DNA from 4 places in the Pseudomonas sp. XK-1 genome. Region 4 is predicted to be linked to each of the others. Evidence: predicted binding sites of a transcription regulator. Region 4 holds the regulator's gene; each other region holds the start of a gene.

Region 1 (5,048 bases), on a different contig from region 4:
ACCCATCTGCATCAGGTCGAGGATGCGCCGCTGCACCATATTCCGATGCCTGACAGCACGACCAGCTCGCCCCTGACTGCGGCGCTTGATCCGCGGGTCGATGAACAGGTGGTGCACGAACAGATGCACGATAGCGAACCGCCGGCGGAGGATGAGCCTGTGGCCCAGGATGGTGAGTCCGAGACGCGGCCATGAGCCTGCTGCTGAGCGTGATCATTCCGGCCCGTAACGAGGCCCTGGCCTTGCCCCTGCTGCTGGCCGATCTGGCGGCCTTGCGCGAGGCTGGAGCCGAGCTGCTGCTGGTCGATGGCGGCAGCAGCGACGGCAGCCTTGAGCTGGCCGCCGGGCATGTCGACCAGTCGCTCAGTTGTACCGCCGGGCGGGCGCGGCAGATGAATGCCGGGGCAGCCGCGGCGGTCGGTGATTACCTGTGGTTTGTGCATGCCGATACCCGGGTCAGCCCCGAGGCCATTCGGCGCTTGCTCGATGTACTGATCGAGCGCCCGCTATGGGGGCGTTTCGATGTGCGTCTGTCCGCGCGTGGTTCGATGTTCAGGTTGATCGGCAGCATGATCAGCCTGCGTTCGCGCCTGACCGGCATCGCCTCGGGCGACCAGGGAATCTTTGTCGACCGGGCGACCTTCGAGGCGCTCGGCGGCTATGCCGATATTCCCCTGATGGAAGACCTGGAGCTCTGCCGCCGGCTCAAGCGCTTGGCCTGGCCGTGCTGCTTGCGCCCAGCCCTGATCACCTCAAGTCGGCGCTGGGAGCAGCAGGGAATTTGGCGTACCTTGTTGCTTATGTGGCGTTTGCGCCTGGCTTACTACTGCGGGGTCAGCCCGGAGAAGCTGGCGCGCCAGTATCAACGAGGGGCACCACCATGAGTCTGTCGATTTCCCTGCACATGCTGGCGCGCGCGCCCGTACCTGGGCGGGTGAAGACGCGTCTGATCCCGGCGCTGGGCAGGGAAGGGGCGTGCGATCTGCAGCGGCTGCTGCTGGAGCGCGCCCTGCAACTGCCCGGGGAGGGCTTCAGCGAGCGCTTTCTGTGGCTTGACGATGAGGCGGATAAGCACCTGCAGGTCTTGGCTGAGAAGTTGGGCTGGACCCTGGTCGAGCAGCCCGCCGGAGATCTCGGTGAGCGCATGCGGCGCATCGCCACCCTAGGGCTCGCGGGAAGCGACGGGGTGATCCTTATCGGCAATGACTGCCCTGCGCTGGATGGCGATTACCTGGGCAGTGCCTGCGCGGCCCTGCAGAACCAGTCGGTGGTCATCGGTCCGGCAGAGGATGGCGGCTATGTGCTGCTGGGGTTGCGCCGCATCACCTCATCGCTGTTCAGCGAAATGCCCTGGGGCACGGAGCAGGTGCTGTCGATGACTCAGGAGCGCTTGTTGCAATTGGACTGGAGCCATCACCTGCTGCCGACCCTGTGGGACGTCGACCGTCCCGAAGATCTGCCGCGCCTGGCGGCGCTGGGCATCAAGATCTAGCAGGCGTTGCCTCGGGTGGTGGGGGGGGCTTTCCTGCAGTCGGACAGCGTTAAATCCGGCAGACGCCTAGAACAACCCATCGCTTTCGAAGCGCCTTGCCTCGCGTTGCAGCTGGTAGACAAAGCGTTCGACCTGGCGCTGTTCGAGCCCGCTCATGCGATGGAAGCGTGCGCCAATAAAGGTGATATCGAGCTTTTCTTCATACTGGGCGTGGCGTAGCTCCAGGGCCATGGTCATGGCACCAAAGGGAAACTGCAGGGTAAAGCGCTCGTAGACCTGGCCGCTCTGCAGGCTGCTGGTGACATTACCGGGTATGCGCACTTTGCAGCCGGTTGCGGAAATATCCAGCAGTTGTCCGGCCAGGGCAGTGCGCAGCTTGCCGCCGGCCAGTTCGACCTTGATCAGTTCGGTCTGCTTGAGCGGTGCTCTGAAGGCGCTGCGCCGCTGGTGGTAGAGCACCTCGCTAGGCAGCGGGCTGAGATAGCAGCGGGCCCCTTCATGCTCGGTGATACGCACATCCTGTTCGCACTCCCAGGCCACGCGCACGCCTTCGTGGAAGGCTTCGATGCGAAATGCCTCACCGCTGAGCAGAAAGCGTTCGCCATCGCGTGGAATCATTTCATCCAGAATCACAAACTGCTTGTCGCGATCGACCTCGATCACATAGCTCTGGAAGCGTTGGTTGCGTTCGTGAAAGGTGATGATCAGTGGGTCGTGGTTCTGTTGCAGTAGGCGCAGGTTGGCAACTATTTCCACGGGTGCCTTGAGCACCTTGGGTGGTTGCGGGCCCTCTTCCTGATTAAAAGGATTGGACACGGTCCGTGACTCTCCGAGCAAAAGCTTGAGCACCAGCATACTGTCAATTTGGCAGCATGTCCTTGTGCTTTGTTATAGGTATCAGGCCTGGCTTAGAGGGCGCTGTTGGCCAATTCTAGACGCAGCGCCGCGGCTGTCATAGAGGCTGGGGGTTTCGTTGCCGCGCAGGATGCCCAGCATGCTGCTGGTTGACGCCTGGTTGGCGCGGATCAGGCGGCCATTGCGCAGGTTGGCCTGCTGGCAGCGCTCGAGCAGATCGCTTAGCCGGTCGCCGCGCTCGAGGAGCAGCGCGCCCTGGCTGGATTGTGCGGCCAGCGCCTGCAGGCCGACGCGGTCGGCGCTGAGGTGGGCGTCAAGCAGCAGCTGGCTGCGGGTGCGGCCGTGCTCTTCGAGGAGGCTGAGCAGCGGTTGCTTTTCCGTCAGCAGGGTCTGCAGGCGCGGTAGATCGCGCTCGCCGAGGGCCTGGAATTCGTGATCGATCAATTCAAGTAAACGTTCGGCGGTGCCGATATCGTCGGTGAACAGCTCAAGCAGGGTGATGTCGTGCATGGCGGGCTCTTGGGGGTAGCGGATCACACGAGGCACCAGGGCCGTCGATGATCAGGCGGGCGACCATTACCCCCAGCGCAGCCCTGGGGCTAACGCTGGGATTCGAAATTCAGCAGCTTGCTGGCCACACGCTGGCTGTCGACCTGATAACTGCCGTCGGCAATGGCCTGCTTAAGCTGGGCGACGCGCTCATTGTCGACAGTCGGCTGGTCGCGCAGCTTCTCGCTGATCTTCTGCAGCTGCTGTGCTTCGCGGCTGAGCTGCACCGATTCACCGCTTTTGCTGGCCTGAGCCTGCTCGGCGGGTGCGGGTACGTTGGTGTTCTGCTTGGCCGTGATGGCTTCACTCTGTCCACCAGACTGGGCACTGCCGGCACGCCCCGAATTGGCGGGGGTGGTGGCATTATTGGGCCGGTTAAAGTCGATGACCATGGTGCAAAACCTCGAACAGTGTTTGGACGCTTGCCTTGCTTATCGGCGCTCGCCAATAAAACTTTAGGAAAAATCCGCGTCAGGCATGAGTCTAAAACACCTTGTGGAAAATCGTTAGGCCTAGTCTAAACAAGAATCATGCCTACATGGCCACTTCAACCTGTCCGGGCCCTGTGACCCGGGCCTTGACCACTCGTTTTGAGCGCTGGTTGCGCACACTGATCTGTTTACCCAGAGCCCCGTCCGACAGGGCTTCACCGGGCATGCGCACGCTGATACCGCCGCTGTGGGCGCTGATCACTACCTGGTCGCCCTTGCGGATAACCTCGGCCTGCTCAACGTGCACGGGGGCCAACACCTGATCGGGCAGCAAGGCTCGCGTCAATTTTTTGCCAATAGCCTGCTGCAAACTGGTCAGATAGCCCTGGTTGAGCAGGCCGACATCGCGCTCGGCCAGGCCGACGTCCATTTCCGTCACGACATTGTCGCGCTTGAGCGGGCGGTTGGCGGTGACGACTTCGCGGTACAGGCGCACCTGTCCGGGGACGAATACCGTCCAGGGCGAACTGCCATCGCAGCGCACCCGCAGGGTCACGCGACCTATGGGCTGGGCCGGGCTTTCCAGGCTGGTGCTCAGGTCCTGATCGCACAGCGGCAGGCGCAGCCGCGGGTCGAGCCGGTTAATCTGGATCTCGTGGCGGCCGGCTATGTTGCTACGCTGAAGATAATCGCCCACTTCCTGCTCAAGAAAGGTCTCGCTTGCGCCGATAAGGTCATCGGTACGCATGGCCTCCGCCGAAACCAGGGGGCCATAGCCGAGCGCCAGCAAAGCAGGTAAAACTGCCAGCCAGTGGCGGCAGTCTGCCAGTAAGTGTCGGATAGTTGTCGTTTCTGTGTTCATATGCGTTTGGTAGCAAGGCGCGTGCCGCCTGCTACGCTGACAAAAACCTGTTACTCAAATAAGGAGTTTGGGTATGGCCGGTGTGATGGATTCGGTTAACCAGCGAACTCAGTTGGTTGGGCAGAATCGTTTGGAACTGTTGCTGTTTCGTCTTAATGGCAATCAGTTGTACGGGATCAATGTGTTCAAGGTGAAAGAGGTGCTGCAGTGCCCGAAACTCACCATCATGCCCAAATCCAGCCCGGTGGTTCGCGGTGTGGCCAATATCCGTGGCGGCACCATTCCCATCCTCGACCTGTCCATGGCCACTGGTAGCGCTCCGCTGGAGAACATCGGCAGCAGTTTCGTGATCATCACCGAGTACAACACCAAGGTTCAGGGCTTTCTGGTGCAGTCGGTCGAACGCATCGTCAACATGAACTGGGAGGCGATTCATCCGCCACCCAAGGGCACGGGGCGCGATCACTACCTGACGGCGGTGACCCAGCTGGACGACAAGATGGTCGAGATCATTGATGTCGAGAAGGTGCTCGCCGAAGTTGCGCCTACTTCCGAAGTGATCTCCGAGGGCGTGCTCGATGCGCGGACCCAGGCCCGTGCAGTCAACAAGCGGGTGCTGACCTGCGACGATTCCTCGGTGGCGCGCAAGCAGGTGACCCGCTGTCTGGAAACGGTGGGTGTGGAGGTGGTGGCACTCAACGATGGCCGCCAGGCGCTGGATTATCTGAAGGCCATGGTCGAGGAGGGGCGCAAGCCGGAAGAGGAATTCCTGATGCTGATTTCCGACATCGAGATGCCCGAGATGGACGGCTATACCCTGACCGCGGAGATCCGCGCCGATCCACGCATGCAAAAGCTG
Region 2 (5,048 bases), on a different contig from region 4:
CTGGATTGTAATTCTGTTCCAATTTTATCTAGGAATTCTATTCTTTCTAATACGTTCATAGTCTTTACCGAATTTCCTTGTGCACATAACAATTAATTAGGCGGCACCTATATCGCGATCTATCACGATACGTGTCGCATAAACTTCCTTGTCATCGACTATGCCCTTGTTTTGCTTAAGGTCGGCCGGCGCAAAGGCGGCAGGGCTTAAGGGCAACGTGACAGGGGATGGCAAGCCGTTTGCGGGCGGAGTTGTTCTGCCCGGCAGCTTTGCCAGAAGCTATTCCATCGCGGATGGGGCTGTCCATCTTGAATGCTGGTAAATGGCCGTCGTCTGGTGGGCGAGGCGGTTGGAAGGAGGGGAGAGAGTGCGCCGGCAGGCCGGCGCACTTGGGGCTAGCGGTTAAAGCGTTCCACCAGGGAATACTGACCCTGAGCGGTGGCGGTGAGGGCTTCGCTGAGCAGGGCGGTGCTGTGGGCTTCGCCGGCGGTCTGGTCGGCCAGTTGGGCGATGGTGGTGATGCTGCGGTTGACTTCGTCGGCCACGGCGCTTTGTTCCTCGGCGGCGGCGGCGATCTGGTTGGCCATGTCGGTGATATTGGCCACCGCTTCGCTGATGCCGGCGAGGGCGTCGTCGGCTTTCTGTACGCGCTCGACCCCTTCGTCGGCCTGTTTGCGGCCGATTTCCATGGTCATGACCGCTTCTTCGGCGGTGCGTTGCAGTTTGGCGATCAGTTGGTGGATCTGCCCGGTTGATTCGGCGGTGCGTTGCGCCAGGGAGCGGACTTCGTCGGCCACCACGGCAAAGCCACGGCCCATTTCGCCGGCACGCGCCGCCTCGATGGCGGCGTTGAGGGCGAGCAGGTTGGTCTGGTCGGCGATGCCTTTGATCACGTCGACCACGCCGCCGATTTCGTTGCTGTCCTGGGCCAGGCGGGTGACGGTTTCACCGGTTTCACCCACGGAGACGGAGAGGCGCTGGATGGCTTCGCGGGTTTCCGAGGCGATGGTGCGGCCGGCGCTGGTCAGGCGGTTGGCGTCCTGGGTGGCGATGGCGGTGCGTGCCACGTTGCTGGCCACTTCCAGGGTGGTGGCAGCCATTTCGTTGATGGCGGTGGCCACCTGATCGGTTTCCTGGCGCTGGCGTTCCAACCCGGCGGAGCTGTTGTGGGCCAGGGCGTCGGCCTGCTTGGCCTGGTTGGTGAGGTGTTCGGCGGTGTCCTGCAGGCGGGTCAGGCAGGTGCGCAGGCGGGCGTCCTGGCTGAGCATGGCCATTTCCAGGCGGGCCTGGACGCCGCTGCTGTCGGTGTACATCTGCGCGATCAGCGGGTCGGAGGTGGACTGTGCGGCCAGTTGCAGCAGGCGCTTGATACCGCGGTTCTGCCAGGTCAGGCCGATCAGGCCAAGGGGGATGGACAGGCCGGCGGCGAGTAGAAAGCCCCAGCTATGGCCCAGCCACATGCCGATCAGAAAGCCGATCTGGCTGATCAGGACAAAGGGCAGCCAGTCTTTCAGTACCGGCAACCAGGTGTCGCGTTTGGGGATGGCCGATTTACCGGTGTTGATGCGCTGGTAGAGGACTTCGGCGCGGCGCACCTGTTCGGCTGTGGGTTTGATCCGCACGGACTCGTAGCCCACCACCTGGTTGTTTTCCAGTATTGGGGTGACGTAGGCGTTAACCCAGTAATGGTCGCCATTCTTGCTGCGGTTCTTGACGATGCCCATCCACGGCCGCCCGCTTTTCAGGGTGTCCCACATATGCTGGAACACCGCAGGCGGTACATCGGGGTGGCGCACCAGGTTGTGCGGCGCACGCAGCAGCTCTTCACGGGTGAAGCCGCTGATGTCGATAAAGGCATCGTTGCAGTAGGTGATCTGGCCTTTGACGTCTGTGGTGGAGATCAGACGTTGCTGGGTCGGGAAGGTACGTTCCCGTTGGGTAACCGGTTGATTATTGCGCATGGGGTGACGTGTCCCTTAGGTCGATACCACTTGATCGGCCGCGTAAGCCTTAAATTTAATCATTTTACTGTTCGCTGCATTCTAGCTGGTATCGGCCGCAACGCGCCGGGCAGACGCCTGCTGACTGCCCGGCCTGGTTCAGGCGGTGGCGATCAGCTGGCGCAGCACATAGTGGAGGATGCCGCCGGCCTTGAAGTACTCGACCTCGTTGAGGGTGTCGATGCGGCACAGCACTTCGAAGCTTTCGCGGCTGCCGTCGTCACGGTTTATTTCCAGCATCAGCTTCATATGGGGATGCAGCTCGACGCCGTCCAGGCCGTAGAGGTTAAGAGTTTCGTGGCCGGTCAGCTTGAGCGCCTTGCGATCCTGCCCGGCCTTGAACTGCAACGGCAACACGCCCATGCCGACCAGGTTGGAGCGGTGGATGCGCTCGAAGCTCTCGGCGATTACCGCCTTGACCCCTAGCAGGTTGGTGCCCTTGGCCGCCCAGTCGCGGCTGGAACCGGTGCCGTATTCCTTGCCGGCGATCACCAGCAGCGGGGTGCCGGCCGCCTGGTAACGCATGGCGGCGTCATAAATCGACAGCTTCTCGCCGCTGGGCAGGTGCAGGGTGTTGCCGCCTTCCTCACCGCCGAGCATTTCGTTCTTGATGCGGATATTGGCGAAGGTGCCGCGCATCATCACTTCATGGTTGCCGCGGCGCGAGCCGTAGGAGTTGAAGTCGAGCGGCTCCACGCCCTGTTCGCGCAGGTAGCGCCCGGCCGGGCTGTCGGCCTTGATATTGCCGGCCGGGGAGATGTGGTCGGTGGTCACCGAGTCGCCAAGCAGGGCGAGGATGCGCGCGTTGTGGATATCACCGATATGCGGCGGCGCATCGGCGATGCCTTCGAAGAACGGCGGATGCTGGATATAGGTGGAGTCGGCCTGCCAGGCGTAGGTGGCGGCTTGCGGCACTTCGATGGCCTGCCACTGGGCGTCGCCGGCGAACACCTCGGCGTATTCCTTGTGGAACATCGCGGTGTCGACCTTCTCAATCGCCGCGGCGATTTCTTCCTGACTTGGCCAGATATCGCGCAGGTACACCGGCTGACCGTCCTTGCCCAGGCCCAGGGCTTCCCGGCTGATATCCAGGCGCACGCTGCCGGCCAGGGCATAGGCCACCACCAGGGGCGGCGAGGCCAGCCAGTTGGTTTTTACCAGCGGGTGCACGCGGCCCTCGAAGTTGCGGTTGCCGGACAGCACCGACGCCACGCACAGATCGTGCAGTTGGATGGCCTTTTCGATGGGTTCGAGCAGCGGGCCGGAGTTGCCGATGCAGGTGGTGCAGCCGTAGCCGACCAGGTTGAAGCCCAGTTCGTCGAGGTAGCGGGTCAGGCCGGCGGCGTTGAAATACTCGGTCACCACCTTGGAACCGGGGGCCAGGGAGCTCTTGACCCAGGGTCTGCGCTGCAGGCCTTTTTCGATGGCCTTTTTCGCCAGCAGGCCGGCGGCCATCATCACGCTGGGGTTGGAGGTGTTGGTGCAGGAGGTGATGGCGGCGATCACCACTGCGCCGTTGCTCAGCCGATGAGTTTCGCCCTCATGTTCATACTCGAACTCGTTATGGGGTTCGTCGCTGCCGATGGCGGTGCCGCCACCGCCTTCGTTGAGTAGGCGCGCGTCGTCTTTGGCGGCAGGCTTGAGTTGCAGGCCGAGAAAGTCGTCGAAGGCCTGTTTGACCTGGGGCAGGGCGACCCGGTCCTGTGGGCGCTTGGGTCCGGCCAGGCAGGCCTCGACGCTGCCCATGTCCAGCTCCAGGCTGTCGCTGAATGCAGGCTCAACGCCCGGTTCGCGCCACAGGCCCTGGGCCTTGCAGTAGGCCTCGACCAGCTTGACGCTCTGCTCCGGGCGGCCGGACAGGCGCAGGTAACCCAGGGTGATGTCGTCCACCGGAAAGAAGCCGCAGGTCGCGCCGTATTCCGGAGCCATATTGGCGATGGTGGCGCGGTCGGCCAGGGGCAGGTCGGCGAGGCCGTCGCCATGGAACTCGACGAACTTGCCGACCACGCCCTTGCTGCGCAGCATCTGGGTGACGGTAAGCACCAGGTCGGTGGCGGTGATACCGGCCTGCAATTTGCCGCTGAGCTTGAAGCCGATCACCTCGGGAATCAGCATCGACACCGGCTGGCCGAGCATGGCCGCTTCCGCCTCGATGCCGCCGACGCCCCAGCCGAGGATGCCAAGGCCGTTGATCATGGTAGTGTGCGAGTCGGTGCCGACCAGGGTGTCGGGGAAGGCGAAGGTCTGGCCGTCTTCCTCCTTGGTCCACACGGTGCGGCCGAGGTATTCCAGGTTGACCTGGTGGCAGATGCCGGTACCCGGCGGCACCACGCTGAAGTTGGCGAAGGCATGCTGGCCCCAGCGCAGAAAGGCGTAGCGCTCGCCGTTGCGTTGCATCTCGATGGCGACGTTCTCGCCGAAAGCGGCGGCGCTGGCGAATTTATCCACCATCACCGAGTGGTCGATCACCAGGTCCACCGGCGACAGCGGGTTGATCTTCTGTGGGTCGCCGCCGGCCTTGGCCATGGCATCGCGCATGGCGGCCAGGTCGACCACCGCCGGTACGCCGGTAAAATCCTGCATCAATACCCGGGCCGGGCGGTACTGGATTTCCCGTTCCGAGCTGCGGCTGTGCAGCCAGTCGGCCATGGCCTGCAGGTCGGTGCCGGTGACGGTCTTGCCGTCCTCCCAGCGCAGCAGGTTCTCCAGCAGTACTTTCAGCGACATGGGCAGTTTGTCGATATTGCCGAGGCGTTTGGCCGCTTCCGGCAGGCTGAAGTAGTGGTAGGTCTGGCCGTCCACGTCGAGGCTACGGCGGCTGTTCAGGCTATCTAAGGAAGGCATTGCGCATCTCCTGAGGCTTGCCACGCTGCAAGCCGGATTTAATTGCTGCAGAACCTTCACCCTAGCAGGCCGTAGCAGAACGGCCTGGCTTGCCGATAAAGCGCTAAAAACGCCCTGCTCGACAAGGGGCGTCGCAATAGGCGCGAGCGGCGGGCGAAAGCATCGGGTCTTGTCACTGGACAGGTTGCAAGCGCTTCGGGTTCC
Region 3 (5,048 bases), on a different contig from region 4:
ACAGCACCGCGCCGGGGCTCGGGTCCAGGGGGCGTGCGCCGTCTTTGAGGGCGCGGGTAAAGAAGTCATTGAAGTGGGCAAAAGTCGTCAGGTCTTCGATCTGCGCTTCGCTCATGTTTACCTGGTAGTGCTTGGCGAACCAGCCGATCAGGCGATTCTTGAACCAGCCGGCCTGGCATTCGGCCGCGCAGCCGATCAGGCGCGACAGCAGGTGGTGGGGCAGCAGGTACTGGCTGAGGATAAACAGACGGTCTTTCATCGGTGTTCCTTCAAAGTGGAAAGCGGGTAGCGCTTTATTGCTCGATCGGCGTGTCCGGGCTATTACCCCACTCGCCCCAGGAGCCGGCATAGGCCTTGACCCGCGGATAACCCAGCGCTTTGGCGATCAGGTAGGTGAGGCCTGAGCGGTGGTGGGTCTGGCAGTGGGTGATCAGTTCCTTGTCGGGGCTGATGCCCAGGGCGTCGAGAATTTCGGGCATGTCCTGGCGGATGCGCAGGGCGCGGGCCTGGTCCATGGCGGCGGTCCATTCGTAATTGACTGCGCCGGGGATATGTCCGCCTCTCTGCGCCAGGACCTTTTCGCCGCGGTATTCGGCTGGCGAGCGGGCATCCCAGATGGCCAGGTCGGGAGCGCCGAGACGGCTCTGCAGGTACTCGCGGCTGGCCGTGGGCTCCTGGTGCAGGGTCAGGCTGAGCGCCTGCTTAACGGCGGCGGGTTGTTCCGTGCTGAGGGCCAGGTCTTCCGCCAGCCAGGCATGCAGGCCGCCGTCCAGATAGTGGTAGTGCGTGTGGCCGATCACATCCAGCAGCCAGATAAAGCGCCCGGCCCAGCCGCCGCCTTCATCGTCGTACACCACGTAGACGGCGTCGGGGCGGTGGCCCAGCTCAGCGAACAGCTGCTCAAGCTGCGCCTGTTCGGGCAGCATGCCGGGTGCCGGTGGCTGGCCCAGCTGGGTGCGTTTGGGGTCGACAAAACGTGCGCCCGGGATATGCCCGGCGGCGTAGCGTGCGCCGCTGGTCAAATCGACCAGGATCAGCTCGGGTGCATCCAGGCGGCTGGCCAGTTGGGCGGGTTCGATCAGCAGGGGCAACTCAGCGAAGGCGGTCATGCCGGGCCTCTTTGGACGGGAAAGGGACAGATTGTAGCGGAAAGCCTAGCGTGCGCGGTTGGCAAAGCTGGTCAGGGCGCGCTCAATGCATTGCACGGTTTTGCCGAAGCCCTGTACCAGGCCGTCGCTGAGGGGGCGGCCATTCTGGTCGGCGAACACCAGCATGACCACGCGGTTATTGCTGGCGATCGAGCGGATCAGCAGGTGTTCGCTGGGGAACAGGCTTTTCAGCGAGCCGGGCAGCAGTGCCGAGAACTGCGCGACGTTGGCGGGGCTCAGGCGCAGCTGTGCCGGAGCGCTGAGCAGGCGACGCAGGACCTGGCTCTGTTGCGGGTCGAGGCTCAGCGCTCCGGCCGCCGGGTCCAGGCCGCTGTGTTGTTGCACCATCAGACGGCTGTGGTTGCGGTCGCTCAGGAGTATTAACAGGCGTTGCATGCCGCAGGCCTGCAGCGCCTGGTTGGCGCAGGCAGTGAGCTGCAGCACGTTGCTGAATGGGCTGGGCTGGGCCAGCAGCTGGGCACAATGTTGACGCCAGGCGCTGGGCGGCGGAGTCTTGGCCGGCTCGACGATGGCCTGCAGATGGCGCGCCTGCCAGGGCCAGAGTAGCGCCTCGGCCGGGTGCCACAGGCCGCTGTGCGAGTGCTGGCGTGCGCTGTTTACGGCCTGCTGGTGCAGGGCCTGCTGCACATCGGCCAGGGGCAGCTGGAGAAACAGGCCGGCGAGGCGTTGCCAGCGCAGGCTGTGCTGGCCGTTCCAGGCGTAATGGGCTGAGAGGGCCATGCCGTTGGCCAGCAGAATGCTGTTGGCGGGGTGGGACAGCCAGCGCTGCAGGTTATTGTCCGCGTCCAGGCATTGCTGCTGTTGCAGCGGATGTTCGTTGTTACGGGCGATATGCAGGGCCTTGACCAGCAGGCGGCGGTCGTTGAGCAGCAGGTGGTAGCCCTGGATGATCCACTCGGGCAAGCGCCAGCGCTCGCTCAGGGCCAGGCAGAGTTGCAGCAGGGGCATTCCGAGGACGTCTTGTTCGACTCGCGCCGCCGGCTCGCCCTTGACCAGCACGCGTTGTTCCCAGACTTCGAACAGCTCGGGGTGAGCCGCCAGCAGTGCCCAGATCGGGGCCAGGAACAGCAGGCTACCCCAGTGTACTTCTTGCCACAGGCGGGCCAGGCGACCGGCAAACAGGCCATTGGCCTGCTGGCTCGCATGCAGGCTGATCAGCTGGATTTGCCGCAGGGCCTTGGGCAGCTCCTGCTCGGCCAGGGCCGGTTGCTGCTCCAGGAGTGTTTCCGTGCGTTTCAGGCCCAGGCGGCTGATCGCCCCTTCCAGGCTTTCCGTAGGCTCCTTGCGGGTCGCGCCCGGGCGGTTGGCCTCGCGCAACACGCTGAGCGCCAGTGCCGGGCAATGCTGCATCAGTTCGGCAATCTCGCGTATCGAACTGTTGCTGTCGGCCAGGCCACGGCGCAAGCGTTGCTGGCTTTCGCTGGACACGGGCAACAACTGCCCGTCCAGCAGCTTTAGCCAGTTCGGGAGGGTGCGCGGGGGCGGTAATGGTGTGGGCATTCGGGTTGAGCCAGGCTGGCTTTTGACCTTAACTGGCTATAGTCTCGCGCAAATCTTCCGATAAATAGAAGGGTTGTTTTTTCCGACCCCGTCTCCCCTTGGCTTTGGCATGTTTTCTCTATGGTAAAAATCATCGGCATCATCGTTGTGCTCGCCAGTGTGCTGGGCGGCTTTATGCTCTCCGGCGGCCAGTTTATGGCCCTGGTGCACCCCTTCGAAGTCTTGATCATCGGCGGTGCGGCGCTGGGGGCCTTTCTCCAGGCCAACCCGGGCAGCGCCTTTGTGCATGTGGCCAAGAAGTCGCTGAGCATGTTCAGCTCGCGCTTTACCCATGCCTACTACCTCGATGTGCTGAAGCTGATCTACGAGATCCTCAACAAGAGTCGCCGCGAAGGCATGATGGCCATCGAGGCGGATGTCGAAGACCCTGCGGCCAGTCCGATTTTCAGCAAGTACCCGGGCATCCTCAAGGACGAGCGGATGACCGCTTTTATCTGCGATTACCTGCGCATCATGTCGTCCGGCAATATGGCTCCCCATGAGCTGGAGGGTCTGTTCGACATGGAAATCGCCAGCCTCAAGGAAGACCTCGAACACCCTTCGCATGCTGTGGCCAAGGTGGCCGACGGCATGCCGGCCATGGGTATCGTTGCTGCGGTGCTGGGCATCGTGATCACCATGTCGATTCTCGCCGAGGCGGCCAACGCCGAAATCGGCGAGAAGGTCGGCACTGCTCTGGTCGGTACCTTCCTCGGGATTCTGGCCTCCTACGGTTTCTTCGGTCCCCTCTCGGCCGCTCTGGAGCACGATGCCAAGGAAGAGCTGAACGTCTACGAGGCGATCAAGGCTGGTCTGGTGGCTTCGGCTTCCGGCATGCCGCCTTCGCTGGCGGTGGAATTCGCGCGTAAGGTGCTGTACCCGGCGCACCGCCCAAGCTTTATCGAGCTTGAACAGGCCATGCGCGGGAGCTAAAGCCAAGCATGGAAAACAATCAGCCGATTATCGTCAAGCGGGTCAAGAAGGTTGCCGGTGGCCATCATGGCGGTGCCTGGAAGATCGCTTTTGCCGACTTCGCCACGGCGATGATGGCGTTCTTTCTTGTGATGTGGCTGATGTCGGTGGCCACGCCGGAGCAGAAGAAGCTGATCTCGGGCTATTTCAAGGACCCTATCGGCTTTTCCGAAAGCGCCAGCCCCTATGTGATCGACCTCGGCGGCTCGCCGACGCCGGCCCCCGACCGTACCCTCAATCAGCAAGAGCAGGACGCGGCAGAGGAGGCTGATGCGGAAGTCGACCTGGAGCAGGCTGAGTCGATAGCCGAAGAAGTCGAGCGCGAGCGCCTCGAACTGCTGCTGCAGGAGTTGCAGAACAAGGTCGACGAGAACCCGCAGTTGCAGCGCTTCAAGGACCAGATACTGTTCGAAATCACCCAGGACGGTCTGCGCATCCAGATCATGGATGCCGAGAATCGGCCGATGTTCGCCTCCGGCAGTGCGAGCCTGCAACCCTATTTCGAGGACATCCTGCTGGCCCTTACCGACACCATCGCCGAGGTGCCGAACAAGATCAGTGTCAGTGGTCATACCGATGCACAGCCCTTTGTCGGGCGCGGCGGTTATGGCAACTGGGAGCTGTCCGCCGATCGCGCCAATGCGGCGCGGCGCGTCCTGATTGCCGGTGGCTACAGCGAAACCCAGGTGGCGCGGGTGGTGGGCTATGCGTCTTCGGCGTTATTTGATCGGGAGGATCCGCTCAACCCGGTCAACCGGCGTATCGATATCGTGGTGCTGACTAAAAAGGCCCAGCGGGCCATCGAGGGTGAGCAGAGTGATGCGGCTGGGGACGCGGCCGATACGCCTGCCACGCCCGACACCGCGCCGCCGCCCGCGGTGGACGAGCCGGTCCAGCCGGAGCAGTTGCGCGAGCGTCTGAATATCTTCGAGGACGGCGTGCTGCGCCTCGACCAGCAGGGCGAATAGCCTGCTCGAAACACACATAAGGCCGCGAACGATCGCGGCCTTTTTATGTTGATGGCCTGCCATCCCTGGCGGCCACCCTGCGGGCCGTCGCAGTGCGACGTTAAAAATCGCTCCCGGCGATTTTTTCTCAGTACTCGGCTTCCGGCAGGCTGGCCAGAATATGCCGGTAGCTGGCCATGCGCTGGGGATGCACGCGGCCTTCTTCCAGAGCCTTGAGCAGGGCGCAGCCGGGTTCGCGATCATGTTTGCAGTCGCGGAAGCGGCATTGGCCGATCAGGTCGTGAAACTCGATAAAGCCGGCTTCGACATCATCACGGCTGACATGCACCAGGCCGAATTCGCGAATCCCGGGGGAGTCGATCAGCTCGCCGCCGCGGGGGAAGTGGAACAGCCGTGCGGT
Region 4 (5,048 bases):
GGCGGCGTGATCGCCCTGGTCGGTCCCGCCGGCATGGGCAAGACCACCACCCTGGCCAAGCTGGCGGCGCGCTACGTACTCAAGTACGGCGCGCAGCACATCGCCCTGGTCAGCCTGGACAGCTACCGCATCGGTGCCCAGGAGCAACTCAAGACCCTGGGGCGTATCCTCGATGTGCCGGTGACCCTGGTCGATCCGGGGCAGTCGCTGACCCAGGCCCTGGCTCCGCTGGCCCGCAAGCGTGTGGTGCTGATCGATACCGCCGGCCTGCCGGGTAACGATCCGGCGCTGCGCATGCAGCTGGAAACCCTGGCCAGTCGCGGGGTCAATGCAAAGAATTATCTGGTGATGGCGGCAACCAGTCAGAGCCAAGTGCTGAAAGCGGCCTACCATAGTTACAAGCAGTGCGGTTTGTCCGGTTGCATCCTGACCAAGGCGGACGAAGCCACCAGCCTGGGCGAGGTTTTAGGGCTGGCTATTAGCCAGCGTCTACCGGTAGCCTATCTGACCGATGGACCGCGGATCCCGGACGATCTGCATGTGCCGCGCAGCCATCAGCTGGTGAGCCGCGCAGTGGGGCTGCAGGCCACCCAGGACCCCAGCGAGGATACGATGGCCGAGATGTTTGCCGGCCTCTATCAGCAGCCAGCGCGCCGCGCGAGTTGAGCATTAATCAATAGAGCACAGCCAGCCACATGGCTGCGGTCGAAGTTAGACAACAGGTGTGTAGATAACATGGGCATGCATCCCGTACAGGTGATTGCTGTAACCGGCGGCAAAGGTGGCGTCGGTAAGACCAATGTGTCGGTGAATCTGGCTTTGGCCCTGGCCGACCTCGGCCGCCGGGTGATGCTGATGGACGCCGACCTGGGCCTGGCCAACGTCGACGTACTGCTGGGGCTGAGCGCCAAGCGCACCCTGGAAGATGTCATCAGCGGCGAGTGCGAGTTGCGCGAGGTCCTGCTGCAGGGCCCGGGGGGCATCCGCATCGTGCCGGCGGCGTCCGGTATCCAGAGCATGGTGCAGCTGTCGCCTATGCAGCACGCCGGGCTGATTCAGGCGTTCAGCGATATCAGCGACAACCTCGACGTGCTAATTATCGACACCGCCGCCGGGATCGGTGATGGTGTGGTCAGCTTCGTGCGCGCGGCCCAGGAAGTGCTGGTGGTGGTGTGCGATGAGCCCACCTCGATCACCGATGCCTATGCCCTGATCAAGCTGCTTAACCGCGACCACGGCATGAACCGCTTCCGCGTCCTGGCCAATATGGCCCACAGTCCGCAGGAAGGTCGCAATCTGTTTGCTAAGCTGACCAAGGTCACCGATCGTTTTCTCGACGTCGCCCTGCAGTATGTAGGTGCCGTGCCTTACGACGAGTCGGTGCGCAAGGCCGTGCAGAAACAGCGCGCGGTTTATGAAGCCTTCCCGCGCTCTAAATGTGCGCTGGCGTTCAAGGCGATAGCCCAGAAGGTCGATGCCTGGCCGCTACCGGCCAACCCGCGCGGTCATCTGGAGTTTTTCGTCGAGCGTCTGGTGCAGCAACCGGTTGCGGACCCGGCCATATGACAGCAGCCTCTGGACTCCGTATGTACAGCAAAGCGCAGGCGCAGGACTCCCAGCACCAGTTGATCGAGCGCTATGCGCCCCTGGTCAAACGCATTGCTTACCACCTGTTGGCGCGTCTGCCGGCCAATATCCAGGTGGACGATCTGATTCAGGCCGGAATGATCGGTCTGCTCGAAGCGTCAAAAAAATACGATTCCAGCAAAGGTGCCAGTTTCGAGACATTCGCCGGCATCCGCATACGCGGTTCGATGCTCGACGAGGTGCGCAAAGGTGACTGGGCCCCCCGTTCGGTGCATCGAAACAGCCGCATGGTCAGCGACGCCATTCGGGTAATTGAGGCCAGAACCGGTCGAGACGCTAAAGATCAAGAGGTTGCGGCCGAACTCCAATTGAGTCTCGAGGATTACTACGGCATTCTTGGCGACACTTTGGGCAGCCGCTTGTTCAGCTTCGACGACCTGTTGCAGGATGGCGAGCACGGTGGGCTGCGCGAGGATCTTGCCGGCCACCACCTCGAACCCTCCCGCGATCTGGAAGACGAACGCTTTCAGGCGGCGCTGGCCGACGCCATTGCCGGCCTGCCGGAGCGCGAGCGGTTGGTGTTGGCGTTGTATTACGACGAAGAATTGAATCTTAAGGAGATCGGCGCGGTACTGGGGGTTAGCGAGTCCCGCGTCAGCCAGCTCCACAGCCAGTGCGCCGCACGGTTGCGGGCACGGCTTGGCGAATGGCGCGCGAACTAGGCAGTTAAATCAGCAGGCCGGTTTCATGATTAAAGGCGTAGCCAGGTGCTGGCTGCGTTTGGACTGTACGGAGGTCGACTTGGACAAAAATATGAAAATCCTCATCGTTGATGACTTTTCAACGATGCGCCGGATCATCAAGAACCTCCTGCGTGATTTGGGGTTCACCAATACCGCGGAAGCCGATGACGGCACCACCGCCTTGCCCATGCTGCAGAGCGGCAGTTTCGACTTCCTGGTGACTGACTGGAATATGCCAGGCATGACCGGGATCGACCTGTTGCGTGCGGTGCGTGCCGATGAGCGCCTGAAAACCTTGCCGGTGCTGATGGTCACGGCAGAAGCCAAGCGCGATCAGATCATCGAGGCTGCGCAGGCGGGGGTGAACGGTTATGTGGTCAAGCCGTTCACCGCTCAGGTGCTTAAAGAGAAGATTGAAAAGATCTTCGAGCGGGTCAACGGCTGATGTTTGCCGCGAGGGTACTATGGAACATAAAGATTCCCCTCAGAGCGACCTCGAGTCGACTCTGAAGCTAAGCGCTCGCCAGTTGGTTGAGAGCCTGGAGCAAGGCAATTTCGGCGAAGCTGTACAGCTGATCCATGAACTGAATAAGGCGCGTGATCGCGGCCTGTATCACGAGGTCGGCAAGCTGACCCGCGAACTGCACAACGCGATTGTCAATTTTCAGCTTGATCCGCGCGTCCCCCATGCCACCGAAGTTTCACAAATCACCGATGCCACCGAACGCCTCAACTATGTGGTGACGATGACCGAGAAAGCGGCCAATCGCACCATGGACCTGGTCGAGCAGAGTGCCCCGCTGGTCAATGACCTCAGCGCCGAAGCGCAGAGCCTGAGTGCCGACTGGGGGCGTTTTATGCGCCGCGAGATGAGCGCCGATGGCTTTCGCGAGCTGGCCAAGCGCGTCGAACTGTTTCTTGCCCGCAGCGAGCGCGACGGCAGCAAGCTGTCTGGCCATCTCAACGACATTTTGCTGGCCCAGGACTATCAGGACCTCACCGGTCAGGTGATCAAGCGGGTGACGCAACTGGTTACCGAAGTTGAAAGCAACCTGCTCAAGCTGGTGCTGATGGCCAGTCAGGTCGATCAGATTGCCGGCATCGAGCACAACCACGAACTGCTGCGCGCCGAACAAGAACAACAAAAAGAGCCTTCCCACGGTGAAGGTCCGCAGATTCATGCCGATAAGCGTGAAGACGTCGCATCTAATCAGGATGATGTCGACGACCTGCTTTCCAGCCTGGGATTTTAGGAGCACGTCTTATGAGCTTCGGCGCCGATGAAGAAATCCTCCAGGACTTCCTGGTAGAGGCCGGCGAGATTCTTGAACTACTGTCCGAGCAGCTTGTAGAGCTGGAAAGTCGGCCGGATGACATGAATCTGCTCAACGCTATTTTTCGCGGGTTCCATACCGTCAAAGGTGGTGCCGGTTTTCTCCAGCTCAATGAGCTGGTGGAATGCTGCCATATCGCAGAAAACGTCTTCGACATCCTGCGCAAGGGTGAACGACGCGTCGACTCGGCGCTGATGGATGTGGTGCTGGAAGCACTGGATGCCGTCAACAGCATGTTTACCGAGGTGCGTGAACGCACCGACCTGACCCCGGCCACACCCGAGCTTTTGGCTGCCCTGGCGCGCCTGGCCGAACCAGCGGGAGCCGCTGCGCCAGTTGCTGAAGCGCCCGCGGCACAGCCAGAGCCTTTAGCGGGCGGTGCCGATATCACCGATAGCGAGTTCGAACAGCTACTCGGTGCCCTGGATGAAGCTCCGGCCCAGGCAACTGCGGCCGCCAGCGGCGATGAAATCACCGACGATGAATTCGAGTCCTTGCTCGATCAGCTGCATGGCAAGGGCCAGTTCGCGGCCACCGAGCCCGCCAGTGTGGCGGCACCTGCCGCTGCTGCGGCATCCGGCACTGATGAAATCACCGACGACGAATTCGAGTCCCTGCTTGATCAGTTGCATGGCAAGGGCCAGTTTGCGCCACCAGCCGCGGAACCAGCGGCCAAGGCGACTCCCGCCGCTCCTGCTGCGGCATCCGGCGGTGACGAAATCACCGATGACGAGTTCGAGGCGCTGCTCGATCAGCTGCACGGCAAAGGCAAGTTTGTCGAGCCCGAAGCCATCAGTGCCCCGCCTGCGGCCGCCGCGGCGAAACCCGTAGAGCCCGCCAAGCCGGTGGCCAAACCCGCAGCGAAACCTGTGGCCAAACCCGAGCCGGTCAAGGCTGCGGCCGCCCCGGCCGCGGAGAAGGCTGCGCCGCCCAGCGAGGCGGAAACCACGGTCAGGGTCGATACCGCGCGCCTGGACGAAATCATGAACATGGTCGGCGAACTGGTGCTGGTGCGTAACCGCCTGGTGCGCCTGGGCTCCAACAGCGCCGACGAGGCCATGTCCAAGGCCGTATCCAACCTCGACGTGGTGACCGCAGACCTGCAGACCGCGGTTATGAAAACCCGTATGCAGCCGATCAAGAAGGTCTTCGGGCGCTTCCCGCGCCTGGTTCGCGACCTGGCGCGCCAGCTCAAGAAAGAGATCAACCTGGAGCTGGTCGGCGAAGAAACCGACCTGGACAAGAACCTGGTCGAGGCCCTGGCCGATCCGCTGGTCCACTTGGTGCGCAACGCGGTCGATCATGGTATCGAGATGCCGGAGGAGCGCGAGGCTTCGGGCAAGCTGCGCGGCGGCAAGGTGGTGCTCTCGGCCGAGCAGGAGGG

What was found. The regulator FliA, encoded in region 4, starts transcription of late flagellar genes. The targets are predictions, from matches to a motif close to CTAAAGTTTNNNNNNNNNNNGCCGNTAA.
Region 1: flgM (flagellar biosynthesis anti-sigma factor FlgM) is a predicted target of FliA. The motif match lies at 3,328-3,355, and genes of this name have one in related genera.
Region 2: WMW70_RS10315 (methyl-accepting chemotaxis protein) is a predicted target of FliA. The motif match lies at 1,993-2,020, and genes of this name have one in related genera.
Region 3: motA (flagellar motor stator protein MotA) is a predicted target of FliA. The motif match lies at 2,706-2,733, and genes of this name have one in related genera.

What each region holds. Positions count from the first base shown of each region.
Region 1 covers NZ_JBBPES010000002.1:401,056-406,103, reverse strand. The annotation lists gene WMW70_RS07535 (MFS transporter) at 1-195, shown strand, start outside; gene WMW70_RS07530 (TIGR04283 family arsenosugar biosynthesis glycosyltransferase) at 192-884, shown strand; gene WMW70_RS07525 (TIGR04282 family arsenosugar biosynthesis glycosyltransferase) at 881-1,492, shown strand; gene WMW70_RS07520 (flagellar brake protein) at 1,559-2,308, opposite strand; gene WMW70_RS07515 (flagella synthesis protein FlgN) at 2,390-2,857, opposite strand; gene flgM (flagellar biosynthesis anti-sigma factor FlgM) at 2,947-3,288, opposite strand; gene flgA (flagellar basal body P-ring formation chaperone FlgA) at 3,431-4,189, opposite strand; gene WMW70_RS07500 (chemotaxis protein CheV) at 4,263-5,048, shown strand, end outside.
Region 2 covers NZ_JBBPES010000003.1:421,076-426,123, reverse strand. The annotation lists gene WMW70_RS10320 (toll/interleukin-1 receptor domain-containing protein) at 1-59, opposite strand, end outside; gene WMW70_RS10315 (methyl-accepting chemotaxis protein) at 396-1,961, opposite strand; gene acnA (aconitate hydratase AcnA) at 2,100-4,844, opposite strand.
Region 3 covers NZ_JBBPES010000001.1:498,090-503,137, forward strand. The annotation lists gene asd (archaetidylserine decarboxylase) at 1-259, opposite strand, end outside; gene WMW70_RS02165 (rhodanese-like domain-containing protein) at 294-1,109, opposite strand; gene WMW70_RS02170 (HDOD domain-containing protein) at 1,155-2,669, opposite strand; gene motA (flagellar motor stator protein MotA) at 2,790-3,641, shown strand; gene motB (flagellar motor protein MotB) at 3,650-4,648, shown strand; gene rsgA (small ribosomal subunit biogenesis GTPase RsgA) at 4,776-5,048, opposite strand, start outside.
Region 4 covers NZ_JBBPES010000004.1:475,517-480,564, reverse strand. The annotation lists gene flhF (flagellar biosynthesis protein FlhF) at 1-666, shown strand, start outside; gene fleN (flagellar synthesis regulator FleN) at 736-1,566, shown strand; gene fliA (RNA polymerase sigma factor FliA) at 1,563-2,309, shown strand; gene WMW70_RS13320 (chemotaxis response regulator CheY) at 2,401-2,775, shown strand; gene WMW70_RS13315 (protein phosphatase CheZ) at 2,795-3,583, shown strand; gene WMW70_RS13310 (chemotaxis protein CheA) at 3,595-5,048, shown strand, end outside.